4 regions of the Bradyrhizobium sp. HKCCYLS1011 genome follow, and region 1 is predicted to be linked to each of the others. Evidence: predicted binding sites of a transcription regulator. Region 1 holds the regulator's gene; each other region holds the start of a gene.

Region 1 (4,208 bases):
ATTCCGTGGTCTACGATCCTGTCTGCGAAGGACTATCGTGGTAAAGGCCTTGTTCTGGACGTGGATCCTCAATTCGTGAGTACGCTACGAACAAATTTTGTAGGCCGGTTCTTGGGCACGGCAAATCGGCTCTTCGGCTATCGAGGCTTATGGATCGCAGCATTCCCGCTTGAGAACACATCCACGCGCGCACTTCTCGAAATCATGCGTGGCCGAATTTAGAGGGTTGAGGCCATGGCAGCGGGCCCGGAGTCCGGATTGCTCGTAGTTCTACATCTGCCGAATGTCCGCCTTGGATCAGAACCAGTGGTTTTGACCCGTGCAAGCCGCTTCCGGTCTATAACTCGACAGCCGACGCTTCGATGAGCATCGGGCTAGGCAGCATGGGGCCCGAAGCCGCCATGTGAAAGTGAAAGTCGCAGCTCCAGTATGATTGTTTTACGGAGTTCTCTGGGCCAATAGTTTCGACCCGCTTCGTCAAACCTCACGTGTGGTAGATTGCGTCAGTTGGCGGTCTGCGGGCACGGCTGCTCCGGTGGAGGCGCGCGAATTGGTATGTTTGTTCGGTTTGTGGTCGGCGCCGACGGTGAGAACCACCGCTGGCTGACGGGTATCATTACTGAGGCGCGGCTTCTTCGCGACCGGGGACAACTCGCCTCCTATCAGACGGAGTGGCTTGAGGACACCTACGCTTGGCTAAATGACCATCTCCCTTGTCCGCCATTCTCGACGAGCAACTGGGGACCAGAAGCAGTTTCGTGGTTTAAGGACACGGCGGAGCCATCGATCAAAAAGATGTGGGAAATCGCGGCACTCCTTGAGGAGCACGGCACCGCAGTGCGGCTGCTCCGATCGAAGAACCCGGGAAAGATTGTCTATGAGGACGACTTCCAGATCGTAGTCCAGGAGTGGAGGCGTCTCTAGACCAGCACCAACGTCGGCTTCGGGTTCAAAAGCGGCGATTCGCTTCCACGTCGCTTACTTCTGGTTTCACCCCCGGAGCGGACATCATCGGAGCCGATCGAGGATGTCCGAGATGGGGCCATATCCAGTCATGCGACACGCGCGACCTATGCAGTTCGATCGGACCACAACCTCTGCGTAGAGGTGCTAGCTCTGACCGGACTCCGACGGCAGCTCGAACGTGCCGAGATGATATTCGGAGGTCTCGTCCTCCTCGTCATCGTCAGACGGGGACTGCGCTGGCGGCGGAAGTTCCACCAGCGTGAAGAGCGCATCGGGATGTCGCTGCCAGATGGCGAGATCGTCGGCCGTCACGGTCAGCCACCCGAACGTAAACATGTAACGACCGGGCTCAGTGATGCGCCCGGCCTTCTGCCAACTGATCTTGTTGACCACGGTCCACTCTCCCCCCGGCGAACCACAACTTCCGCCGAGGGCTGAATGTTCCTATTTGTTTGTCTTCGCTTCAGCTCAGGTAATCGAGATCCGTCGCACCGGCGTCACTTCGCTTCCGCTCGCTGCCTCCGTGCCCAACGGCTTGCGCTCGGCAGGCTGCTTGGCGACCGGGAGCTGCAGCACGGTCACGCGCTGTCCTTCGCAGAGCTGCGTTACCAGCACGTGGCGGCCGTCAGCGAATTCGATTGCGTCGTGATGGCGATCGGGCACGTGCTTCTCGATCGCGTTGAACTTGGCCACGCGTTCGCGGATCGTGCGCGTCCAGATCCAGCGGCTGTCGTAGCGGACGTCGTCAGCAAACGCCAATTCCGTTCCGGGCAGCATACACACGGCGACATTCGGCTCGCTCTCGGAGGCGAAGCCGCGGGTCGAAGTTCCGCGGAACGTCGTCGAGATCAGCGTTTCCCCGACCTTCGCAGGGCGGGACGCAACGGCATGCAGGCTATAGTCACACATCGGATCGCTCCTCGTTCGAGATAGCAACCCACGCTCCCCCCGGACAGGCGCAGGCCTCTATCAGAGTGGACATCAAACCCGATGTTAGCGCGTGCTTAACGGCAATTCTGCGCTGATCTGCACCGTCTACGGCCGTTCGTGATCACAACCGTTTGAGCGCATTGCTTCACTCTCAGAGCGCACAATCACCACCGTCGTCGGAGCAGGCGTCCAACGCGTCAGATCAAATCTGGTCTCGGCGCAATCGAGCCTGTGAGAAGCTCGCGCGCGAAACAATCAGTATTTTCGGTAAAGTCCGACCAGCTTGCCCTGAATCTTGACGCGGTTGGGCGGCAGGATGCGGACTTCATAAGCAGTATTGGCCGGCTCGAGCGCAATCGAAGCGCCGCGACGGCGAAAACGTTTCAGGGTGGCTTCCTCGTCGTCGATCAGGGCCACGACGATGTCGCCGGTATCGGCTGAGTCATTGCGCTGGATCAGCGCCATGTCGCCGTCGAGAATGCCGGCATCGACCATCGAGTCGCCGCGCACCTCCAGCGCATAATGCTCACCGGTGCCGAGCATGTCGGCGGGCACGCTGATGGTGTGGCTGCGAGTCTGCAAAGCTTCGATCGGCGTGCCCGCGGCAATGCGGCCCATCACCGGAACCGCGACCGGACGCTCACCGTCGTCGATCGCAGGCGTGCTGGTCCGCACCTTGCCGAGATTGCCTTCGATCACCGAGGGTGTGAAGCCGCGCCGATTGTTCGCCGCTTGCGACAGCTCGGGCAGCTTGATCACCTCGATGGCGCGCGCGCGATTGGGCAGGCGACGAATGAAGCCGCGCTCCTCGAGCGCCGTGATCAGGCGGTGGATGCCGGACTTGGAGCGCAGATCGAGTGCGTCCTTCATCTCGTCGAAGGAGGGCGGCACGCCAGCTTCCTTCAGACGTTCGTTGATGAACCGCAGAAGTTCGTACTGTTTGCGCGTCAGCATCTCGACCAGATCCCCAGGGTTGACGTGTCGTCCTTGTTCGAGACGACCTTTTTCACGGCGCCCGCAACATCTTCGAAACAAATCATGAACGGACACTATCTGTTCGATATGTGTTCTGCAATCCTTAATTTGTAGTGAAGATGGCGCGCACGATGCCTGTCAGAATCTGCCCGGTTTATTCCGGCAGACGCAGAATCTCGCAGGTGGAGCCGGCACTTGCTGCGGATGCAAAAGCGGGGCGGATCACCAAAGCCTGGGACAGCGCGAGATTTCCGAGCAGCGAGGAGTCCTGATGCGTGACGGGAGTGGCGACCAGCGTGCCGTCTTCGCGCTCTTCGAGTCGCGCGCGCAAATAGTCCTCGCGGACGTCATTGGCGCCGAGGTCGCGGCCGAGCAGAGCGGTCTCGCGGGCGGGGTGGATCTGCGCCAGCCCCAACAGCTTCCGAATCAGCGGCACCAGAAACAACAGGCTGCAGACATAGGAGGAGACGGGATTGCCGGGCAGACCGATCACGCGCATAGCGCCGAGGCGCCCATGCATCATCGGCTTGCCCGGGCGCATCGCGATCTTCCAGAACGCCATCTCCACGCCTTCAGCATCCAGCCCCTGCTTGACCAGGTCGTGATCGCCGACCGAAGCGCCGCCGGTCGTGATCAGGATGTCGGCTTGCGCCTCGCGCGCGCGGCGAATGCCGGCGACCGTCGCGTCCAAGGTATCCGCGGCGATGCCGAGGTCGATCGGTTCTGCGCCTTCGGCGCGCGCCAGCGCGCGCAGAGCATAGCCGTTGGAGTAGACGATCTGCCCAGGCTCGGGGCTGGAGCCCGGCATCACCAGCTCGTCGCCGGTGGCGAGCAGCGCCACCTTCGGCCGGCGGCGCACCGGAAGCTCCGGATAGTTCATGCTGGCTGCGAGCGACAGGTCGCGATCGCTCAGGCGGCGCCCGGACTGGAGCAGCACGTCGCCCTCGCGGAAATCCGCACCCGCGGGACGGATGTGGCGGCCCTGTCTGGCCGCTTCGGTGAGGGTGACGTGATCGCCGTCAGCGATGGTGTCTTCCTGGATTACGACCGCATCGGCCCCGTCAGGCACCACGCCGCCGGTGAAGATGCGCGCGGCTTCGCCCGCTCTGAGCGCACGTTCGAACGGCCGACCGGCCGCGATCTCGCCGATCACCTTGAGCCGCGCCTGCGCGCGGTCGGCATCCGCGGCGCGGACCGCATAGCCGTCCATCGCCGACATCGCCTGCGGCGGCTGCGTGCGCAGCGCGGCGACATCGCGCGCCAGCACCCGATGATAGGCCTGGTCCAGCGCGATCTGCTCCTCGGGCAGCGGGACGGCGCCGTCGAGGACCAGGGCC
Region 2 (4,208 bases), on a different contig from region 1:
TGCGAACAGACCATGCATGTACCAGGCGGGCTGCACCGGCTCGCCCGTCTTCGGATCGATCTCGCGATCATAGAGCCCGTCGCGGTAGAGCCAGAACCGCAGGCCATGCTCGTCCTCGATGCGGAAATAATCCCGCGTCAGCCCCTGCCCCTCCGGCCGCCACCATTCCATCGCGATCCGTTCCGGCCCCTCGGCGCGCACCACCGCATGCGCGGCACGCCGCCAGACGAAGCGCGCGGGCGGACCATCAGGCACTTGGGCGACCACCTGGATTTCTTCTGGACGATCAAAAAGGCGCAAGGGCCGCAGCGGCGGCTCGCTCTCGACGCGCGCTGGCCAGTCCGCGTGCAAGGCAGCGGCGAGGTGCTGCTGCGCCGGCACCGGCAGCGCCGCACGTTCCGGAATGTGGGTATCCTCCGGCAGATGCACGACGACGCGCTTGCCCCCGATCCGTGCGGCGATGCGGTCGATCAGCGCGGCGAGCTCGTCATTGTCATGGACATGGGCGTCGAGATCGCGCTGCTCCTGCACCACGATCTCGCTGCGGCTGGCACACAGCCGGATCAGGTCGAAGCCGAAGCCGGGATCGAGCGGATCGCTCAACGCGTCCAGCCGCTCGCGAAACAGCCGGTCGATCACGCGCGTCTCCGTCACCGGCCGGCCGGTGTCGACCGCGATCATGCGCACCACGCCGTCGGTGCGGAAGAAATAAGCTTCCAGCCGCCGCGCGCCCTTGCCCTGCTGCGCCATCGCCGCCACCAGCATGGCGGCAAGGCTGGAGAGGCTGGCGGCAATCACGGTGTCGGTCGCCACCGGCTCGGCAAAGCGCTTTTCAACGATGTAGTCGGGCGGGGCTTTCCGCGGGCTGATCGGCGCATCGCCCTCGCCCAGCGCCTGCGCCAGGATGCGGGTGAAGGCGCTACCGAAACGCGCTGATATCTCGTGGCGGCCGCGGGATGCGACATCGCCGATGGTCTTCAGCCCGGCGCGACGCAGGCCCAGCGTGATCGCTTCGCCGGCGCCGAGCGCGGCCACCGGCAGCGGACTGACGAGCGCCGCCTCCTCGCCCTCGGGTACGATGCGACCATGGACATGGTGGTTCAATGTACGGGCGCAGATCGCATTCGAGGCGATCGCGGCTGACACCGTGAAGCCGCGCGCGGTCAGCGCGTCGCACAACAGCTTCATCAGCATGGCCTCGCCGCCGAACAGATGGGCACAGCCGGTGATGTCGAGCGCAAGACCATGCGGCGGATCGAGCGCCACCAGCGGCGTGAAACGGTCGCACCAATCGGCGATGTCCTCCAGGGTCTTGGCGTCGGCGGCCGTGTCGGCCTCGTGCACCACGAGGTCGGGACAGATCGCGCGCGCATTGGCGAGCGGGAGAGCGTGTGAGAGCCCATAGCGCGCCGCGACGTCGTCCAGCGAATGGATCAGCCATGCGTTGCCCTCCTTGATGACGACGACATTCGGCTTGCCGTCATCAGGCGTAGCGCTTGTGGATGACAGCTTTCGCTTGATGCGGTCGATCGGCAGGCGTGGCAGCCACAGGCTGAGAATCCGCCGCCGGCTGGCTGAAACACTGGTCATCGCAGCTCCACTCCATGATCCATCGCCCGGTCTGGCCGTGACGGTTGCGAATGAGTTCGACGTCGAAGCACGGCGCGCCCCAGGCGGCCCAAGGCGCCGCAGGCATCAAAGGTGCAGAGGCCAACGAGGGCGCGGTGCGCACGATCCAGCGCGTCTCCGCGGTCGAAGGGATGGGTTCGGCGGCGGTCCGCAGCACCAGCCCGGTAACCCCTGAAGCTTGGGCCGCGAGCGTCAGTTTGCGGCTGGCGACGAGATCGAGCTTTTTGGTCTCGCCCCACACCTCCAGCAGCACCGCACCCAGCGCATCGCAGGCGAGCGCATCGGCTGATGTGCGGAGCGCAGTGTCGAGATCGGGCGCGCGCACAATGACGAGCGCGCGCGGATCAAGCCCGAGCTCGGCCAGCCCGCATGGCGACAGCGCGCCACTTTCGCGCTCGGCAAAATCCTGCCGGATAAAGACCAGCGGCCGCTGTGCCGAGACGCGCGCCGCAAGACCAAAGACAAAACCGGTCGCGGCCACAGCCTGCGCTCCGCTCGGCGCAAACACCTCGTGCAGCGCACCAAGGGCGAGCCCGCCCTGCAAGGTCGCGTCGACCTCGTGATGGCCGAGCGCGGCACGGCGCGTGTCCAGCGCGCCCTCGCCCGCCTCAAGGCGAGCGATGCGGCTGCGCAAACGCGCAAGCGTGTCCATGCGTGCGCCGGTCATGCGTCGCCGTTCCTCACATCCTTGTCGTTACGAGCCTCTGCAGTCCCTGGCAGTTGAACCCGCAACGAACCTCTTTGTTCATGATACGTTCTAATATAAAGCTAACGTCACGGGATGAGTCAATCGGGATTACCCCGGATGGGATTCATCTAAGAGAATCAAAGGGATTCAGAAGGATGGAGCTGACGCGTAAACTGGAGATCCTGGCCGATGCGGCAAAGTACGATGCCTCCTGCGCCTCCAGCGGTACCGAGATGCGGGATTCCAGTGACGGCAAGGGTCTCGGCTCGACCGCGCCCGGCATGGGCATCTGCCATTCCTATGCGCCGGACGGCCGCTGCATTTCGCTGCTCAAGATCCTGCTGACCAATGCCTGCAATTACGATTGCCTCTATTGCGTCAATCGCGCCTCGTCCAACGTGCCGCGCGCACGCTTCACGGTGGACGAGGTCGTGAAGCTCACGATCGACTTCTATCGCCGCAACTACATCGAAGGCCTGTTCCTTTCTTCCGGCATCATTCGCAGCCCCGACTACACGATGGAGCAAGTGGTCTCAGTCGCGCGCAAACTGCGCGAGGAGCATCACTTCCGCGGCTATATCCATCTCAAGACCATCCCCGAGGCCGATGACGCGCTGATCGCGGACGCCGGCAAATATGCCGACAGGCTCAGCATCAATATCGAGACGCCGCTGGAAACAAGCCTGACACAACTCGCGCCGGAAAAAGACCAGCGCGCGATCCGCCGCACCATGGGACGGCTCCGCCTCAAGCTCGATGAAGCCGATGATGCGAAGAAGACGGTCCGCAAAGCCAGGCCGCCGCGCTTTGCCCCCGCAGGCCAGAGCACGCAGATGATCATCGGCGCCGACAGCGCGGACGATCGCACGATCTTATCGACGTCAGCCAATCTCTACGGCGCCTACAAGCTCAGGCGCGTCTACTATTCGGCTTTCAGCCCGATCCCCGATGCGAGCCGCGCGCTGCCCCTGCAGGCGCCGCCTCTGGTGCGCGAGCATCGGCTCTATCAGGCCGACTGGCTGATGCGCTTCTATGGCTTCGACGCCGAGGAGATCGTCGACGAGGGCGCCGGCATGCTGCCGCTCGACATCGATCCCAAGCTCGCCTGGGCCCTGCGCCACCGCGACCGCTTTCCGCTCGATGTGAACAAAGCCAGCCGCGAGGAGCTGTTGCGGGTGCCGGGCTTCGGCACCCGCACGGTCGAGCGCATCATTGCCACGCGCCGTTCGACCTCGATCCGGCTCGCCGACCTTGCCCGGCTGCATGTGATCCGGAACAAGGCGCTGCCGTTCATCGTTCTCTCAGACCACCGTCCGGCACCGGCCACTCTCGATGCCGCTGGCTTGCGGACACGGCTTCGGCCGAAGCCGCAGCAATTGGGATTTGGATTTTAGCCGTCATTGCGAGGGGCGAAGCCCCGAAGCAATCCAGGAGCCAGACGACGATTTTGGATTGCTTCGTTGCCTTCGGCTCCTCGCAATGACGAAGTGGAGAGCAAGCGCCACATGCACATCGTCACGCTCGACAGCGACACCGATTTCGACGGCTGGCGCCAAGCGGCGCGAGCGTTGGCGATGAACAACGTCAAGCCGGCGGACGTGACCTGGCGTGTGCAGGGCGAGACGGCCGATCTGTTCGATGACCAGGCCGAGACGACGCTGCCGGAGGTCCCCGAAGGGACGTTCTCGGTGCCGGCGTCCTTCGTCGAGCTGGCACAATCCGTCATCCTGCATCGGGATCGAAGCCGCTTCGGCCTGCTGTATCGGCTGTTGTGGCGGCTGCGGTCGAACCATGACCTGATGACGATCGCGACCGATCCCGACGTCGCGCAGGCCCATGCGATGGCACGCGCGGTGCGCCGGGACGAGCACAAGATGCATGCCTTCGTCCG
Region 3 (4,208 bases), on a different contig from region 1:
TGGCTCATCATGAGTGAAACGAGACGATACGCAATGACATCAGCCGACGCCACAGATGACGCCGCAATCCCCGAAGCCACGCCCTATGAGTTGATCGGCGGCGAGCCCATCGTGCGGCGGCTCGCCGATCGCTTCTACGAGATCATGGATAGCGATCCGGCTGCGCAGCGCATCCGCGCCATGCATGGAGCAGACCTCGGCCCGATCAGACAGATGCTGTTCGAATTCCTGAGCGGCTGGCTCGGCGGCCCGCCGCTCTATTTCGACCGCACCCCACACCGTTGCATCATGTCGGCGCATCGGCCTTATCCGATCGGCGAGGTCGAACGCGATGAATGGATGAAATGCATGCGCGCGGCGATGGACGATTGCGATCTGCCGGCGGACATGCGCGCCCTGCTCGATCAAGCCTTCCAGCGCATGGCCAACGTCTTGCGCAGCCGCTGACCACGCGTACTCGGTTAAGGAAAGTTTGCATCAGTCGCCGCGCCAGGCGGTGACATGCTACTGCGCCTTCTGAGCCTCGCGCGCGAGCCGCTCCGCCCTGAGGCGTTCGCGGTTGGCGTGAAATGCCCGCTGCGCCTCGCGATATTCGCGCATCGCCTGCTCGGCATCGGCCCTGCGCGCCGCATCGCGGGCGCGGCGCTCTTCGGGTGTCAGAATCCGCGGGGTCCGGTCTGCAATCTTGTCCGACATGGACTGTTAACGCAAATCGCGGGCAAGCGTTCCAGGCGAAGGTCAATTCGCACCTCGGCGACAGCCGTTCGGCCGCGACAGCCGCGAACAAAACGCGTCCTGCTTGACGAACGGGGTCACAAGCCCGACAAATTCATTGCGCCCAATTGTCACAGCGGAGGTGGCGCGTGAGACATATCGATGCCGTCGTCATGTTCGTCAGCCTGTGGCTCCTGGCCTCTATGCTGCTCGACGCCCTGACCCCGGTCGAGCTGACCGTCTATATGATCGGCCCGGCATTGGCCCCGGCCATCATCGCCACGGCTGTCCTGTATTGGCTGCGGATTCCGCCGCTCGATTTTGCGGTGGCGTTCGCAACGGTCTGGATGGCATCCGAGATGGTACTCGAAATGATCACGCCCAAGCCGCTCTCGCCGCTGCTGGCGATCATCGCCGTCGCGCCGCTGCTGATTGTCGGCGGCGTCCTCAACGTCCAAACCTGGTACCGGTCAAAGCGCCGGCCGCAATCGGTCCTGCCCGCATCGATGCCCGACCTTTCGCCATCGCCGGGCCCCGCCTCCAAGCGTCCCCATCCCGTCTGAACACGGGCCTTTTAATCGCGCTCCTTCGGAAACAGCCGGTCGCAGATGTAGCGCGAGGTTGCGGTCAGGCGCACTGCGCGAGGCTTCTGCCAGTCGGCGCGATCGAGCTCCCTGGCGTCCCCGATCTCGAGCCGGCCCTTGGCGTCCTTGGCGATGAAGATCGCGTCGTTCATCTTCCGTCCAGAACGCTTATTCCTGGCCTTGAGCTCCTTCCAGAGCTGCAGGCGACCGAGCTTGAGCTTGGGCAGCTCCTCCTTGATCTCGCGCTTGAGACACTCCTTGTCGGTCTCCCGCGGCCGCTTACGCCCACCCGGAAACATCCACAAGCCGTCGGCTCGCCGCCGCACCAGGAGAACCTTGCCGCGCCGGACGGCAACGAGCTTGGATGACTTCGCCATTTCCCTTCAGAGCATCTCCTGATCGAATAATGGTCGGCATTTTCGCAGGTTCTGCTTGATTTCGCGATCCAAAATCGTGTCGCAACCTGGCGGCTGTCCACACCTCGCACGAAGAGAACATATTAGGAACATTTGGGTATTGCCGCCGTTGAGGTGTGTGAGCAATTTGGAGGTTCGAATGACCGACAATACGGAGAAGGATCCGCAGGATTGGGTGTCCGGTGATGACCCCATGACCGGTGCGCAGGCGTCGTATCTCAAGACCCTGAGCGAGCAGGCCCATGCTCCTGACCCCAGCGAGCGGAAGGTGACCAAAGCCGAGGCATCCGAATTAATCGATCATCTGCGTGCGCAAGCCGGGATCGACAACTAGCGCGGCGGTTTGAGGGGGCAAGTCGCCCCCTTCGAAAACTTCTTCTTCGTTCTTCCGGAGTTGAGGGGCACAGTGTCGCGCGGGCCTCGAATTAGGCCGCGCTGATCTGGCATGACACCGGTATGACCGCGGAACGAAATGACATCCAGCTTTGGCTGATGCAAGTCGAGGCACCACTGCCCGCGCTGCTGGCCCGCTGGCGCATCTGCCTGGACGAGCAGGAGTGCGCCCGGGCCGATCGCTTCTATTTCGATGTCGACCGCGAGATCTACATCGCCGCCCACTGGCTGCTCCGCTACGCGCTAAGCCGCGCCGCGCCCTTGGCTCCTGAGGCCTGGCAATTTACGACCGAACGATATGGCAAGCCGTCCATCGCTCCGGCACTCAGTTCGCTCGGCGTTACTTTCAATCTGTCACATACCAAGGGACTCGTTGCCTGCGCGGTCGGCCATGGCATCGAGATGGGAGTCGATGTGGAACGGATCGCGCCTGAACGCGCAGAGCTCGACATCGCCGAGCGGTATTTCAGCGCCGACGAAGTGGCCCTGATGCGCGCTGCGCCTCTCGCGCAGCGGACGCAGACTTTTTTCCGTTTTTGGACATTGAAGGAGGCGCTGATCAAAGCCACGGGCGAAGGCCTGAACCGCGCGCTCGATAGTTTCAGCTTTTCGTTCAATCCCACAGCGGTCAGGTTTCATCCGGACGATCCGACCGAAGCGGCGAGATGGAGATTTATCGAGGATCAGCCTACTCCAAACCACGCGCTCGCAATGGCGATCCGGTCGGGACCTCCGCAGACGGTGGTTTCCGTATCGCGCGTGCATATCGAAAACGGAGAGATGACCATCCTTGAGGGTACGGTCCGATGAACGCCCGAAACTGTCGCGAATCACCTTTCGCTTGTTTACTCTTGGGCTGACCGAGGAGTTCAGCATGGTTGCGGACAGTGACAGCAGGATCGCCTGGCATCGCGCACAGCTCAAGAAGAACCGTGCGGCGCTGAGACAGATCGAGACCGCACGGTTCACGGTCGGCGAGAGTGCTGACTCCAAGGCCTTCGAAGGGGCCAAGCGGCAGCTTTCCGAACTCAAGGAGAAGATCCGCGAATCCGAACAGGTCGTTGCCCAGCACGACCGGCAGACGCGGCGGCCGCTCGGAACTGATCTGCGCAGTCTGTCCAGCGTGTCCTGGCGCGATTGGACCGGCAACGGCCAGCGCTGATCCGGTCGCTCACGCCGCGACCTTTCTTCAGAAGCCCGCCCGCGAGGTCGGTCCGCGCATGCGGCTCTCCACGACGCCGGGCGCTGATGTTTCGACAGGCTTTCCCAGCCGGCGTCGCAGCCGCTCCTCACTGCGCGCCAACGCAATCAAATCAAGTTGGCCGTGTTCGAGCGCCCGGCGCGCGCAGCCGAAGATGCGGTAGAACTGCGCGCCATCATAGGCGACGAGCAAGAGGTCAGCTCCGCCGTTCAGCGCTTCCACCACCGCCTTGCAGACGTCGCCGCCATAGATCGCGCCCATCACAAGATCGTCGGTGATGATGACGCCGTCGTAATTCCAGGCGTGCCTGATCAAACCATCGAGCACCGCTTTCGAATGCGAGGCCGGACGATCCGGATCGATGGACTCCAGGATGACGTGGCCGACCATCAACACCGCGCTCGTGCTCTCGATAACATCGTGGAATGGGCGCCAGTCCGCACCCTCGAGCTCTGCCGTCGGCGTGTTCAGTCGTGCCGCGAAGTGATGCGTATCGGCCGTCACCCGCCCAAGGCCGGGAAAGTGCTTCACCGCGGCGCCGACGCCGCTGGCCGCAAGGCCGCGCACATAGTTGGTCGCAATCTCGCTGACGACAGTGGGATCATCAGAAATTGCGCGTTGACCGATCAGCGTATTGAAGTCGAAACGGGTCCGGCTCCGATCGGGACGCAAATCCAGCACCGGCGCCAGGTTGAGCGTGACCCCCATCTCGGCAAGCGCCGCACCCTGGCGGCGTCCGAGCGCCTCGGCCGCACGGCGGCGCGGCTCTGACGCGAGATCGGCAAGGGTCGAGAGCGCGTCCTCACGCGGCAATGGCGGTGACAGGTGCGCGACGACGCCGCCCTCCTGGTCGGCAGCAACGATCAGGGGCGGCAAACCAGCGCCGACGCGCGCCGCCTG
Region 4 (4,208 bases), on a different contig from region 1:
CGCGCTCCTCGGCTGTCAACCGCTTCGAATCGTCCAGCCCTTTGGGAATGCGCTTGGGGTCGAGCACCACAGCGGCCGCGACCACCGGACCTGCCAGCGGCCCACGTCCCGCCTCGTCGCAGCCCGCGACCGGCCAGATCCCCTGCTTCAACAGCGCGCGCTCGCGGCGGAAGCTCGGCGGCGCCACGGCGATGACGCCCTTGGCCGGCTTTGCCTCAGCGACGTCACGCGCCTTAGACGCGGCCTCGGAGCCGCTCTTTCCGGCTTTGGCAGGCGCGCCCGGCTTCTTGGCTTGATCCCGAATCATGGCCGGGATCGTGCTCAACGGATACCGCCAACGCAACCAGGAACTGCGCGCAATTCCCGCTATTCAACGCTCTTGCACTTCTCATTCGAGAGAGATGGTAGAGGCAGGCGGCTCAACGGCTTGCCCCTCTTTCCAATCACCGGGTAGTTCCTGCATTTTCGACCGCAACCGCCAGATGCAGATAGTCTCCTGTGACAGGCGGTAGATTACTATCCCGGCATCACTTCGCACTGCAAGCGCGCACGACCTACCGCGGCCGTTTCAACACAGATGCTCCGAAATGCTCAAAAGAGGCTGAGTTGCTGACCGCCGCCTTTCGGCCGGACGAAATGATCCGTCGTCAGCTTCGCGCGGCGCTTGTTCAGCCCCAGCTTCTCGCAGGCGATCTCGAAGCGGCGTCCGATCATCCAAGCCATCGGCCCTGTCCCCTTCATCCGGGTGCCCCATTGCGAGTCGTAATCACGGCCGCCGCGCATATCGCGGATCAGCGTGAAGACATGGCGATAGCGGTCGGGGTAATGTTCGAGCAGCCATTCCCGGAACAAGTCGCGGACCTCCAGTGGCAGCCGCAGCAGAACGTAGGCGGCTTCCTTGACGCCGGCATGGGCCGCCGCGTCGAGAATGCGCTCGATCTCGCTGTCGTTCAGCGCCGGGATCACCGGCGCCACCATCACCGTGGTCGGGATGCCGGCCTTGGACAGAAGCTGCAGCGCTTCCAATCGCTTCGATGGCGTCGAGGCCCGCGGCTCCATGGTCCGCGCCAGCTTCGGGTCCAAGGTCGTCACCGAGATCGCGACCTTGGCGAGATTTTTCTTGGCCATCCGCGCCAGGATGTCGGCGTCACGCACAACCAGCGCCGACTTGGTGACGATCCCGACGGGATGACCGACCCGCTCCAGCACCTCGAGGATGCCGCGCATGACCTTCCGCTCGCGCTCGATCGGCTGATACGGATCCGTGTTGGTGCCGATCGCGATCATCCGCGGCTCGTAGCCGGCCGCCGAAAGCTCCTTCTCCAGCAGCGCCGGAGCATCCGGCTTCACGAACAGTTTGGATTCGAAATCGAGCCCCGGCGACAGGCCGAGAAAGGCATGGGTCGGCCGCGCGAAGCAGTAGACGCAGCCGTGCTCACAGCCCCGATACGGATTGATCGATCGGTCGAAACCGATATCGGGCGAGTCGTTGCGGGTGATGACCTTGCGCGAGGTGTCGGTCGCGACCGTGGTCTTGAACGGCGGCAGGTCGTCCAGGCTCTGCCAGCCGTCGTCGAAGACGACCCGCGCCTCAGCCTCGTAACGGCCGCTGGCATTGGATTGTGCGCCCCGGCCCCGTCGCCGGCCGCGCTCGATGGCGACCGCAAGCTCGGGCAAATCGGCCGCAGCTTGGGACGCACCCGCCGGCTCGGAGGGCGCCTTGACCGGCGGGTGCTTGAGGGCATGTGAAGATGCTCGGCTCATGGGCCAAGACATAACACGACCTCCGAACAAATCAAGAACAAAACACAAACAAAGAACAAAAGATCGAAGCTCTGCGCCAGCGCAAGGCCGGCTATCACAATCCCGTTCTATCCTACCGTCACGATGGAACGAGGCGGTCCGCCGCCACTCTTTCCGTGTGCCACCCGAAACGGAAGAGGTCAGCGAGGTCTCATGCAAATCACCCCCACCGAGCAAAACATCCTGGCTGACGACCTCGACCTGCTCGACCGCTACTGGCGCGCGGCGAATTACCTGTCGGTCGGGCAGATCTATCTGTTGGACAATCCGCTGCTGCGCGAGCCGCTGCGGCCCGAACACATCAAGCCGCGCCTGCTCGGGCACTGGGGCACCACGCCCGGGCTCAACTTCATCTATGCGCATCTGAACCGGGCGATCCGCGCGCAGGACCTCAACGTCATCTATATCTGCGGCCCCGGCCATGGCGGGCCGGGCATGGTCGCCAACACCTATCTCGAAGGCACCTATAGCGAGATCTATCCGGACATCGCGCGCGATGCCGACGGCCTACGCAAGCTGTTCCGGCAGTTCTCCTTTCCCGGCGGCATTCCGAGCCATGCGGCGCCGGAGACGCCAGGCTCGATCCATGAGGGCGGCGAGCTCGGTTACGCGCTGGTTCATGCCTATGGCGCCGCGTTCGACAATCCCGACCTGATCGTCGCCTGCGTCGTCGGCGACGGCGAAGCCGAGACCGGACCGCTGGCAGCATCATGGCACTCCAACAAGTTCTTGAACCCGGCGCATGACGGCGCGGTGCTGCCGATCCTGCACCTCAACGGCTACAAGATCGCCAATCCGACCGTGCTCGGCCGCATGAGCGACACCGAGGTCCGCAAGCTGTTCGAAGGCTATGGTTATGAACCCTTGTTCGTCGAAGGCGACGAACCGAAGGCGATGCATCGGATGATGGCGGATGCGCTCGACGTCGCGCTCGCCAGCATCCGCTCGATCCAGCAGAGCGCGCGCCAGTCAGGCGCAGATGTGCATCGGCCGAAATGGCCCATGATCGTGCTGCGCAGCCCGAAGGGCTGGACCGGGCCGAAGGAGGTCGATGGGCTCAAGGTCGAAGGCTTCTGGCGCGCCCATCAGGTGCCGATTGCGGATCCGCGCGGCAAGGCCGAGCATCTCGCGCTGCTCGAATCCTGGATGAAGAGCTATCAGCCGGACAAGCTGTTCGACAGCGAGGGGCGGCTGGTGCCGGAGCTGCAGGCGTTGGCGCCGCGCGGACCGCGGCGCATGGGCGCCAATCCGCATGCCAATGGCGGGCTGCTCAAGCGCGAACTCAAACTGCCGGACTATCATGCGTTCGAAGTCAACGTCCCCTCACCCGGTCAGGTCGTGGCCGAAGCGACGCGCGAACTCGGCAAGCTCCTGCGCGACGTCGTCAAGCTGAATGCGGACGCTCGACACTTCCGCATCATGGGTCCGGACGAGACCGCCTCCAACCGGCTTGATGCGGTGTTCGATGCCACCGACCGGGTCTGGATGGAGGGCATCGAGCCCTACGACGTGCATCTCGCCCATGATGGCCGGGTGATGGAAGTCCTGAGCGAGCATCTCTGTCAGGGCTGGCTCGAGGGCTATCTGCTCACCGGACGCCACGGCTTGTTCTCCTGCTACGAGGCCTTCATCCACATCGTGGATTCCATGTTCAATCAGCATGCCAAATGGCTGAAGGTCTCGCGCCATCTGCCATGGCGCCGGCCGATCGCCTCGCTCAATTATCTGCTGACCTCGCATGTCTGGCGGCAGGATCATAATGGCTTCAGCCACCAGGACCCCGGCTTCGTCGATCTCGTCTCCAATAAGAAGGCCGACATCGTCCGCACCTACTTCCCACCGGATGCGAACACGCTGCTGTGGATCGCCGATCACTGCCTGCGCACCTATGACCGCATCAACGTGATCGTCGCCGGCAAGCAGCCCTCACCACAATGGCTGACCATGAAAGAGGCCGCGACGCATTGCGAGGCGGGCATCGGCATCTGGTCGTGGGCCGGTACCGAGCCCGCCGACCAGGAGCCCGATGTCGTGATGGGGTGCGCCGGCGACATCCCGACCTTGGAGACGCTCGCGGCCGTCGACCTGCTGCGCAAGGAGCTGCCGGATCTGAAGATCCGTGTCGTCAACGTCGTCGACCTCATGACCTTGCAGCCGAAGGACCAGCATCCGCACGGGCTCAGCGATCGCGACTTCGACAGCATGTTCACCACGACCAAGCCGGTGATCTTCGCCTATCACGGCTATCCGCATCTCATCCACCGGCTGACCTACAACCGCACCAACCATGCCGGCATGCATGTGCGCGGCTTCATCGAGGAAGGCACCACGACGACGCCGTTCGACATGGTGGTGCTGAACGAGCTCGACCGCTTCCATCTCGCCATCGAAGTCATCGAGCGCGT

What was found. The regulator LexA, encoded in region 1, represses DNA repair genes until DNA is damaged. The targets are predictions, from matches to a motif close to TGTTCNNNNTGTGTTCNG.
Region 2: a site for LexA is predicted at 2,372-2,389, ahead of ACQR1W_RS19435 (putative DNA modification/repair radical SAM protein). Genes of this name have one in related genera too.
Region 3: a site for LexA is predicted at 1,789-1,806, ahead of ACQR1W_RS01255 (DUF3072 domain-containing protein). Genes of this name have one in related genera too.
Region 4: a site for LexA is predicted at 1,787-1,804, ahead of ACQR1W_RS32070 (PA0069 family radical SAM protein). Genes of this name have one in related genera too.

The regions. Positions count from the first base shown of each region.
Region 1 covers NZ_JBNPTT010000009.1:5,611-9,818, reverse strand. The annotation lists gene ACQR1W_RS27555 (hypothetical protein) at 1-222, shown strand, start outside; gene ACQR1W_RS27550 (hypothetical protein) at 556-924, shown strand; gene ACQR1W_RS27545 (hypothetical protein) at 1,111-1,359, opposite strand; gene ACQR1W_RS27540 (hypothetical protein) at 1,435-1,875, opposite strand; gene lexA (transcriptional repressor LexA) at 2,152-2,850, opposite strand; gene ACQR1W_RS27530 (molybdopterin molybdotransferase MoeA) at 3,026-4,208, opposite strand, start outside.
Region 2 covers NZ_JBNPTT010000005.1:532,074-536,281, reverse strand. The annotation lists gene ACQR1W_RS19445 (Y-family DNA polymerase) at 1-1,590, opposite strand, end outside; gene ACQR1W_RS19440 (ImuA family protein) at 1,484-2,296, opposite strand; gene ACQR1W_RS19435 (putative DNA modification/repair radical SAM protein) at 2,473-3,711, shown strand; gene ACQR1W_RS19430 (UdgX family uracil-DNA binding protein) at 3,823-4,208, shown strand, end outside.
Region 3 covers NZ_JBNPTT010000001.1:269,829-274,036, reverse strand. The annotation lists gene ACQR1W_RS01275 (group II truncated hemoglobin) at 34-447, shown strand; gene ACQR1W_RS01270 (hypothetical protein) at 505-696, opposite strand; gene ACQR1W_RS01265 (hypothetical protein) at 888-1,277, shown strand; gene ACQR1W_RS01260 (NUDIX hydrolase) at 1,289-1,675, opposite strand; gene ACQR1W_RS01255 (DUF3072 domain-containing protein) at 1,854-2,048, shown strand; gene ACQR1W_RS01250 (4'-phosphopantetheinyl transferase family protein) at 2,171-2,917, shown strand; gene ACQR1W_RS01245 (hypothetical protein) at 2,982-3,269, shown strand; gene ACQR1W_RS01240 (glycoside hydrolase family 3 N-terminal domain-containing protein) at 3,297-4,208, opposite strand, start outside.
Region 4 covers NZ_JBNPTT010000011.1:168,351-172,558, forward strand. The annotation lists gene ACQR1W_RS32065 (ribonuclease HII) at 1-307, opposite strand, end outside; gene ACQR1W_RS32070 (PA0069 family radical SAM protein) at 592-1,764, opposite strand; gene ACQR1W_RS32075 (phosphoketolase family protein) at 1,957-4,208, shown strand, end outside.